Regions from separate parts of the Pseudomonas sp. GD03842 genome, predicted to be linked through region 3. Evidence: riboswitches for the same ligand, from Rfam matches in the RefSeq annotation. Region 3 holds a riboswitch; each other region holds the start of a gene.
What was found. A riboswitch is a leader RNA that binds a small molecule or an ion and turns the genes downstream of it on or off. The one in region 3 is predicted to bind cobalamin.
Positions count from the first base shown of each region.

Region 1: another riboswitch for cobalamin. It lies ahead of cobO (cob(I)yrinic acid a,c-diamide adenosyltransferase); the one in region 3 lies ahead of N5D61_RS01220 (ABC transporter substrate-binding protein).
Region 2: another riboswitch for cobalamin. It lies ahead of cobW (cobalamin biosynthesis protein CobW); the one in region 3 lies ahead of N5D61_RS01220 (ABC transporter substrate-binding protein).

Region 1 is NZ_JAOCEA010000012.1:183,899-187,167, forward strand. It holds gene N5D61_RS18205 (cobyrinate a,c-diamide synthase) at 1-1,053, opposite strand, end outside; gene cobO (cob(I)yrinic acid a,c-diamide adenosyltransferase) at 1,050-1,661, opposite strand; cobalamin riboswitch at 1,767-1,964, opposite strand; gene N5D61_RS18215 (C40 family peptidase) at 2,103-2,642, opposite strand; gene N5D61_RS18220 (NlpC/P60 family protein) at 2,851-3,269, opposite strand, start outside.
Region 2 is NZ_JAOCEA010000001.1:391,223-394,491, forward strand. It holds gene N5D61_RS01795 (CbtA family protein) at 1-639, opposite strand, end outside; gene N5D61_RS01800 (CbtB domain-containing protein) at 651-836, opposite strand; cobalamin riboswitch at 931-1,146, opposite strand; cobalamin riboswitch at 1,272-1,492, shown strand; gene cobW (cobalamin biosynthesis protein CobW) at 1,616-2,680, shown strand; gene cobN (cobaltochelatase subunit CobN) at 2,684-3,269, shown strand, end outside.
Region 3 is NZ_JAOCEA010000001.1:263,225-266,493, forward strand. It holds gene N5D61_RS01215 (iron chelate uptake ABC transporter family permease subunit) at 1-672, opposite strand, end outside; gene N5D61_RS01220 (ABC transporter substrate-binding protein) at 669-1,685, opposite strand; cobalamin riboswitch at 1,810-2,006, opposite strand; gene N5D61_RS01225 (aspartate/glutamate racemase family protein) at 2,163-2,894, opposite strand; gene N5D61_RS01230 (aldo/keto reductase) at 3,167-3,269, opposite strand, start outside.

The DNA.
Region 1 (3,269 bases), on a different contig from region 3:
CACCGCCTCGCCATCGAGCAAGCCGACGAGTTCGGCACGCAGCCCTTGCACGTCGGTCAGTGCGTTGAGCAGATACAACATGCCACCGCACTCGGCCAACAACGGTTTGCCCGCAGCATGATGGGCACGAATGGCCTGAAGCATCGGCCGGTTCTGCCCCAATGCAAGATGGTGCAGTTCGGGGTAGCCCCCAGGCAGGTACAGGCTGTCGGCCTCCGGCAACTGCGAATCATGGATCGGCGAGAAAAACGACAATTCGGCGCCCATTGCCCGCAGCAGATCGAGGCTGGCACCGTAAATGAACGCAAAGGCCTCGTCACGGGCGACGGCGATCCGCACGCCCGTCAACAACGGCGCTGCCGCGACGAACTCAGGGGCCTCGAAAGTGACGGCGGGCGGCAGGGTTGCATCACAGGTTTCGGCCAGTGCTGCTGCAGCAGCATCCAGCCGCATGTCCAGATCGTTGAGTTCGCTGGCTTGAACCAGCCCGAGATGACGACTCGGCAGCTCAATCGCGGTCTCGCGAGACAGCGCCCCGTACCAGCGCAGCCCTTCGGTCAGGCTGCCTTCGAGCAACTGAGCATGACGCACCGTGCCGACGCGGTTGGCCAGCACGCCTGCGAATGGCAGGTCCGGTTGATAGCGCGCCAGCCCCAATGCCAGTGCACCGAAGGTTTGAGCCATGGCCGTGCCGTCGATGACCGCCAGCACCGGCACGCCGAAACGCCTGGCCAGATCGGCACTGGAGGGCGTGCCGTCAAAAAGCCCCATCACGCCCTCGATCAAAATCAGATCCGCTTCGGCGGCAGCTTCCCACAGCAAACGGCGGCTCTCGGCTTCGCCCACCATCCACATGTCCAGTTGATACACGGGATGACCGCTGGCGCGTTCGAGAATCATCGGATCGAGAAAGTCCGGCCCGCACTTGAACACGCGCACGTCGCGGCCCTGGTTGCGATGAAGGCGAGCGAGCGCTGCGGTGACGGTGGTCTTGCCCTGGCCAGAAGCGGGTGCGGCGATCAGAACAGCGGGGCACTGACGGGGCTCTGTCACCACTCGATACCCTTCTGCGCCTTGATTCCGGCCTGGAAGGCATGCTTCATCACGCCGATCTCGGACACGGTGTCGGACAAATCGATCAGCTCCTGCTTGGCACCTCGGCCCGTGATGATCACGTGCTGCATGGACGGACGGGCCTGTACGTCACTGAGTACCTGGTCCAGTTCGAGGTAGCCGTGTTTGAGGGCAATGTTCAATTCGTCGAGAATCACCAGGCCGATCGCGGGGTCCCGCAGCAGCGTCTGGCTCACCGCCCAGGCGGCCTGCGCAGCGGCGATATCACGCTGGCGATCCTGCGTTTCCCAGGTGAAGCCTTCGCCCATGACGTGGTAGTGCACTTGTTCGGGAAAGCGGCGGAAGAACAGCTCTTCCCCGGTGGCGTTGCGACCCTTGATGAATTGCACGACACCGCATTGCATACCGTGGCCCATGGCACGCGCCAGCATGCCGAACGCCGAGCTGCTCTTGCCTTTGCCGTTACCGGTCAGTACCAGTACCAGGCCACACTCATTGGGCGCACTGGCAATGCGTTCGTCCATCACCGCCTTTTTGCGCTGCATGCGCGCCAGGTGGCGTTCGTCACGTTCGGGGGATTCGCTCATCTCAGCTCTCCGCTTGAGGGCAGGTGTGGCAAACGGAGAACACGCGCAATGACTGGCGGCAGGCATCGAAACGAATCGAGCCTGCGCAGAGCATCGCCCTCCGTGATGCTGTGGAATGGATCAGGCCGGTCTCCGGACTCATGAAAAACCACGCGCCTTCCCATGTCCTTCGGACACAGTGGCATTGTGCGGGCCTTGGCTCATTTACCGTTGCGGAGGCAGTGCCGGGATGGATCGCAGAGCGTTCGCACCGGCTTCCCTGTTTCACCCGTGTTCTCGGGCACCTGAAACAATCGGCGAAGGTTAGAGGGTTGACTACGGAGCGTCAATCAAAGCGTCGTGCGTCTGTCGCTGAAAGCCGCTGGCTTGGGCATCCCCTGTCGGCACCAGGCCGGCCTGCTGCTGGCGCAACAGCAAACCGACACAGTGCACTTGAGCAGCTCAGTTACTGCGCGCCAGGTTCGAAGGCTGGATCACCCGTTTGGCGTTCAGCCAGGCCTTCTGCCAATACGGCTTGTCGAGGCTGTCGAGCTTGACCGTGCCACCGGTGGCCGGCGCATGAACGAACCGCCCCTCACCGACATAGATACCGGCGTGGCTCACGTTCGACCCGCCGTTGGTGGCAAAAAATACCAAATCCCCTGTTTGTAGCTGGCTGCGATCGATGTCCGGGCCCCGCAGGCTGATCATCTCGCGCGTCGACCTCGGCAACAGGATCCCCGCGGCATCGCGGTAGACATAGCCGATCAGGCCGCTGCAATCGAAGCCGGAATCAGGCGTGTTGCCACCCCAGCGGTACGGTGTCCCCACCAGCCCAATGGCGCGCAACAAGACGTCATCAGCGACAGGCGAAGAAAATTGAGAGGGAGCGGAAACCACAGGCCGGGAAACGACCTTCGGTGGAGAGGGCGGAGGATGGCTGGAGCACGCTGCCAGTAATACCGCCAAAGAAGCTACAGCCAGACGAACCGTATACGACATAAACACAACAACCTTCATAGGATGCGGCTTGCTCTGCCGGGAGCCGGGTTCATTCAAGACTGCGCAGAATCGGCTGCGTTCGGTGCCAGCCCGGTAAAACAGCAAAAAAACCGGGGCCGAACATCCAAACCCGGCCCTTTCGCCTGTCTTGCCTTGCCAAACCCGTATCGCGACGTTTCACAGTCCGGGCCAAACCCGGTAACAACGGTTATTTACGATGTTGGCGCTTGATTGTAGTCGAGGTCATCGCAGTCGTCGTTTCAGGCACATGGGAAGGTGCCATGGCCAACGCACGCTTGGCTTCGATGAACGTCCGAGCCCAGTACGCATCGTCGAGGCTGTCGACGCGTACACCGCCACTGCGACGGCTGCTGGAATGAATGAACTGGTCATCACCCAGGTAGATACCCGCGTGGCTCACACGACCACGGCCAGCGGTGCTGAAGAACAGCAGATCACCAGGCTTGAGGTCGTTGCGTTTGACCAGAGGGGCATCGATGTTGATCATCTCGCGAGAAGAGCGTGGCAGGCTCATGCCTGCTTCTTCACGGAACAGATAACCGATGAAGCCGCTGCAATCGAAGCCGGAGGCGGTCGAGGTGCCGCCGAACCGGTAACGGGTGCCGA
Region 2 (3,269 bases), 130 kb from region 3:
CACCCAGAACAACGCGTTGGTCAACAGCGAAGCCACTTTGAATTCGGCCTCCAGTGCCTCGGGCGCCAGCGCGGCATGCACCTGCGGCTGCGGTGCGCCGATCACGTGCGGCACCACCAGAATCGCGGCGCCGAGCGCTTTCAACAATCCGCTGCGGGCAAACACGATCAATGCCAGTCCGACGGCCGTGGATGCCGCCGTACCGATCCACCAGATCTGTCGTTGGGTCAGGTCAGCCGCTGCCGTACCGGGCAACTCGGGCGGCAAGCCCAGCGTGGGCGCCAGGACAAACACCGCGTAACCGGCCAACCCCCACAGCGCGCCCTGACGAACGCCAGCGGGCTCGCGCAAGGTGTACAGCGCCGCCAGCATGAGCGAGAACCCGACCGCGACGACCAAGTTGCCACCGGTGGTGGACAGGACACGCTGCCAACCGTCCTCCGGCTCCCAGGCTTGCTCATCGTGCACATGGCCGCTCATGGCGCCTTCCGCGTGCTCATGCATTTCGGCGGCCGGAGCCTTTTCGTAGGTTTCTGCCTTGAGGATCAACGGCGCGACCCAGAAACTTTGCAGCAACGTCAGGATCAGGGCCGCGAGCAGCCCGGTGAAGCCGGCCGTTTGAGCGATACGCTTGAACATGGGAGCGAACCTCAATGGCAAGGGAAGGCGGAGCTGTGACGGGTATCGTGGGCGGCATTGTGGACGGCCGCGATGTGAGAGAAACCGGCGAAGTAGACCAGGCAGGCGCCAAGCACCATGGCGCTGATGGCGGCGGTCAGGCGTTGGGTCAAGGTGCTGGTAGAAGAGGCGGTATGGCTGGCGGTGCTGATCGACATGGCGGTTCCCTCGTGGTGTTGGCGTAGGGAAGGCGCAAGCGAGCCACGGACGGTCGTCAGTCGCGAACTCAACAGCGCCCGCCCACCGCGGGTTTGTCAGGTGTCAATGTCGGGCCGGTCTCCGGGCTTGCGAGGGGCACCGAAGATGCCTTCAAGAATCGCCTTCCCATATCGCTGACCGACACAGTGGATCTGATCCTTCGCTCGCTTACCGTTGCGGGGGCAGCACCGGACTTGCGCAGAGTCGCCCTCTGCACGCACCGGTTTCCCGTTTCACCCTGTGAAGGGCACCCGTAACAAGGTGTGTAGGAGAGCATGGCGGCGCGCAACCGTCAATTGGCCGCGTCGTCGCCAACGGACACTTCGAGTGAGGTGGGCTCGCAGTGACCCTGCCAGCCTCTGCCGGATGCACATTGACCTCGGCCCGCCCACTGCGTAGCCTTGCGCAGTCGAGGTTCGCCGGCCCGGCCTTGCCTGGGCACCGGCGCTAAGAAGGGAATGTGGTCAATGCCACAGCTGCCCCCGCAACTGTAAACGGTCATGTTCATTGCACAGCCACTGCGCGAGCGGGAAGGCGCGATGAATGCGCCGCCACTGGCTCAGCCAGTGCTGCGCCGCCGTGAGCCAGGAGACCTGCCTCGAAGCGGACGAAACGTCCACGCATTCTCATTACAACCGGGCGGGGTGATCCGGTGGCGAATCGAGCGGCGCGCCTGTCCACAGCGACAGCGGCCCGCAGTACTCGTCCTGTCTGCCCGCCGCTGTGCCCGAGGGCAATCATGAAAACACTGGCCAAACTCCCCGTCACCATCGTCACCGGCTTCCTCGGCTCGGGTAAAACCACCCTGTTACGCCATATGCTCGACCACGCCGAGGGGCGTCGCATCGCGGTCATCGTCAACGAATTCGGCGAACTGGGTATCGACGGCGACATCCTCAAGCAATGCACCATTGGCTGTACCGAGGAAGAGGCCACCGGGCGGGTGTACGAACTGGCGAACGGCTGCCTCTGCTGCACCGTTCAGGAAGAATTTTTCCCGGTGATGCAGGAGTTGGTCGCCCGTCGCGGCGATCTGGACCACATCCTCATTGAAACTTCCGGTCTGGCGCTGCCAAAGCCGTTGGTCCAAGCCTTCCAGTGGCCGGAGATCCGCAACGCCTGCACCGTCGATGCGGTGATCACGGTCGTCGACAGCCCGGCGGTGGTCGCCGGCACGTTCGCCGCCTTCCCGGAGCAAGTGGACGCCCAGCGCAAGCTCGATCCCAATCTGGACCACGAATCGCCCCTGCACGAGCTGTTCGCCGATCAATTGGCCAGCGCGGATCTGGTGATTCTGAACAAGGCCGATCAATTGGACGCCGCCGCGCTCGCTGCGGTGCGGGCGGAAGTCGCCGAAGAGCTGCCTGCGGCGGTGAAAATCGTCGAGGCCAGCAAAGGGCAGCTGCCGCTCACTGTGCTGTTGGGGCTGGGTGCCGAGTCAGAATTGCACATCGACGGGCGCAAGACGCACCACGATCACCACGACGGCGAGGACCACGACGATCACGATCACGATGCCTTCGACTCGATTTCCATTGCGCTGCCGCAAGCCGATGAAGCGCTGTTGCTCGACGCCCTGACGCAAGCGGTCGTGCAGCACGGCATTCTGCGGGTAAAAGGCTTCGTGGCCATTCCCGGCAAGCCCATGCGCCTGCTGGTGCAAGGTGTCGGCACGCGCTTCGACAAGCACTTCGACCGGCCATGGAAAGCCGACGAGGCCCGCGAAAGCCGCCTGGTGCTGATCGGCCAGGACCTGGACGCCGCCGTGCTCGAAGCTCAATTGCGCCAAGCCATTCAGGGGTAAGGCATGCACCTGCTGCGCACCCAGCCCGGCGGGTTCGTGCCCGACGACAGCATCGCCGACCTCGGCCAGACGCCTGCCGAGCTGGTGATCCTGTGCAGCGGTGATTCCCATTTGGCCCTGCTGGCAGAGACCGCACAGCAACTGCCGGAAGATTACCCCACGCTGCGGCTGGCCAATCCGATGCAGGTGCAGAACCACGCCTCGGTGGACCTGTATGTCGACCAGGTGCTGCGCCACGCCAAAGTGATTCTGCTGTCGCTGCATGGCGGGATCGGCTACTGGCGCTATGGGGTCGAGCGGCTGGTGGAGCTGGCTGCGGGTGCCAGAAAGGGCGAGGGCGTCAAACTGATCATGGTGCCGGGAGATGACCGCCCGGACCCCGAACTCAGTGAGCTCAGCACTGAGCCGTCGGAGGATCGCGAGCGCCTGTGGCACTACCTGCGTCAGGGGGGCAAACACAACGCGCTGCAGTTGTTCAATTGCCTGGCCGATCGCTGGCTGGGTAGGGATTACCCCTGGGAAGCCCCGCAGGTGTTGCCCCGCGTCGCTATTTACCACCCTCGAGTGGCTCGCGCTGCGTTGATTGATT
Region 3 (3,269 bases):
CCGTCGATGCCACAGGCACACGCCCAGCCCGAGCAGCACCACGGGCACCGAAAGCGCCACGGCACTCCAGCGCACGCCACTCAGGTTGCCCAGCAGCCAGAACAGAATCCCACGGGCCTGTTCGGCATTCGCCGATTTGGTGATCAGCAACGAGGTCAGGGCGTTGAACAATTGTGAACCGGCGATGCCCGCCAGAATGATCTGACCGGTCGCAGGCTGGCCACGGGACACGCGAGCGAGCAGGGCGACCATGGCGAACGCGGCCGCGGCCCCGGCAAAAGCGCCCATGGACAAGGACACCGCGCCGCCGCCGACCCCGATCACCGCCACCAACACCGCGCCGGTGGAGGCCCCCGCCGAGATGCCCAGCAGGTACGGGTCGGCCAGGGCATTGCGCAGCAAGGATTGCAGCACCACACCAGACACCGCCAGACCGGCCCCACACGCGGCGGCGACGATGGCGCGGGTCAGGCGGTAATTCCACACGATACCTTCATCGATCGGATCGACGGCGAACCCCGCACCCCAGAGTTTGTTCGCCAGCACCTGAGCGATGATCGACACGCTGATGGGCGTCTCGCCGATGGCCACGCCCGCCAGGATCGCCAGGAGCAGCACCGCGCCGACCCACAGCCCATGGCCCAGCAAACGGGCGATGCTGGGCAGCTTCATGGCCCGGTGGTGGCCGCGGCCAGTTGTTCGATGCCGTCGAACAGCCGAATACCAGATTCCATCGCGCTGGCGTCCATGATGACGATGCGGTTGTTTTTCACCGCGTCCATGTTGCGGGTCACCGGATCGGATTTGAGAAAGGCCAGCTTCTTCTCGTGGTCGTCCGCCGGGTAACGCCGACGGTCCATGCGGGCGATCACCAGAATCGTCGGGTTGGCCTTGGCAATGGTTTCCCAGCCCACGGTCGGCCACTCTTCGTCGGACTGGATGACGTTCCGCATGCCCAGGGTGTCCAGCATGAAATGGGGGATGCCTTTGCGCCCGGCCACATAGGGGTCGCTGTGCAGATCGGGGCTGGAGAACCAGAACACCGCCGAAAGAGGCTCGGCATTTCGACGCCGGGTCTGCTCGACGGCATCGGCCAGACGGCGTTTGTATCCCTCGATCAACTGCTCGGCGCGGTCCTGGACATCGAAGATCTGCGCTTGTTGCCTGATGCTCTTGTACAGCGTATCAACGCCAAAGGCCTCGGTGCGCGTGCCATCGGCACCGACCCGATTATTCTTCCCCTCGCAGTCCGACGGCAGAATGTAGGTGGCGATGTTCAGGTCCTGGAACTGTTGCCGGGTGCCCACGGCACCTTGCGGGCCGACCATCCACTCGAACTGCACGGGCACGAAGTCAGGACGCTTGCCGATCACCGATTCAAAGCTGGGGGCGTTGTCGGCCAGGCGCTCGATCCGGGCGTTCTGCGCGCTGAATTGGGGGAGGGTGTCGTTGAACCAGAGCGAGGTGCCCACCACCTGCTGGCCAAGGCCCAGTGCGTAGAGCATCTCCGTGGCCGCCTGGCCAATGGTCACGATACGATGCGGGGCGTGAGCGAACGTCAGCGGCACGCCGCAGTTGTCGATGGTCAAGGGGTAGTGCGTAGGGGCGGCAATGGCAGCGGACATGAACAGTGCGCTGGACAGCGTCAGACCGGTGAACAGCACGGCAAGGGGGCGCAACGACATCAAGGCGTCTCCAGTGGACCTGTTGAAGGGCGCAGGCACTGGAAAGCACATCCGATAGGCTCCACGCGAGCGGAGGCGGCGCAGAGTACGCAGACGGAAGTCCTTCCCCGGACACCCCGCCGGTGAATGATTGACGCTGGCCGGCAGGTCTCCTGACTGGCGCGTCGTTGCCTCGCTTCGGCCTTCCCGGTGTGAACCAGTGGCAATCGGGAAGCAGGGCTCAGCGCCTACAGTTGCGGGGACAGTTCCGTTTCAGCCTCACGCCGAGGCTGTTGGATTCCCTATTAATTCCGTGTGGAAACCGGCGGGGGGATACTAAACGATTTGCGGCCGACCGAACACGTCGATCTTGCCGCCTGATCGCGATTGCTCAGCCGTACGACGGCGTCAACGGACCTGCCGGTTGCAGGGCACGACACGGGTGTGAGGCCCAATGGCCCCCCCGAGGCGGCGGACCGGCCGCAGCCTGCATAGCCGTCATTGGACGGGAAAGTTGAACGGCCAGCCTGACACGCGTTTCGGGCGCGGCGTGGCATAGGTGCGCACCTTGGACGTCTTCAACCCCAGCCGCACCAAGGATTCGGCCAGCGCCACCGCAGCCGTCACGCCATCGACCACCGGCACCCCGGCGCGCTCGCGGATCAGTTGCTCCAGCCCGGCCATGCCGCCGCACCCCAGGCAGATGACTTCGGCCTTGTCCTGTTGAACGGCCTCGACCGCTTGCTCGGCGATTGCGTGCAGTGCGCGATCCGGGGCTTGCTCCAGTTCCAGCACGCTCATGCCGCTGGCGCGAACCGAGGCGCAGCGCTCGTAGACCCCGGCCAGTTTCAGTCGGTCTTCGATCAGCGGCACGGTGCGGTCCAGCGTGGTGACAACCGAATAGGCATGGCCCAAGAGCATGGCCAGACTGGCGGCCGCTTCGGTAATGTCCACCACCGGCACCTCAAGCAACTCCTGCAAACCTTCTCGACCATGCTCGCCATAGCCGGCTTGTATCACCGCGTCATAAGGTTGATCGTACGACAGCACCCGGTCCATCACGGCCAAGGCGGCCAGGTAGCTCTCGAAATTGCCCTCCACCGATTCGGCGCCGAAGCGTGGGGTCAGGCCGATGATTTCGGTGCCCGGGGAGGCGACGCTGCGCGCCTGTTCGGCGATGGTCTGGGTCATCGATTCGGTGGTGTTGACGTTGACGATCAGAATTCGCATGAGCGGCGGCCTCGCGGTAGGACAAGATTGAGCGGTGTGCACGATTTATAGGCGCTATGTATACAGGGCGAGGGCAAGGCTAACCCAACGCACGCGGTTTGTGGGAACGGAATCGAGGTTGGCGCACGAGGGGGAGGGAGGTCAGCGCGTTGGATGGCACATGAACCCAAGGCCTTCGCTCAGGTGTGTCAGCCGGCAGCGCCGTCATGACAGCCCATCGCGCCAGACATATTGAGCTGGAGCCAAACTGACTCCAGCGCTGTGAGAGGCGGTCAGAATTTGCTTGGCACGGGCGCCTGGCTGGCAATGAAGCCCTGATCGCGCATGGCCTGCCAGAATCCGTCAGGCACCTGGGCCTCGACCGCGGCCACATCC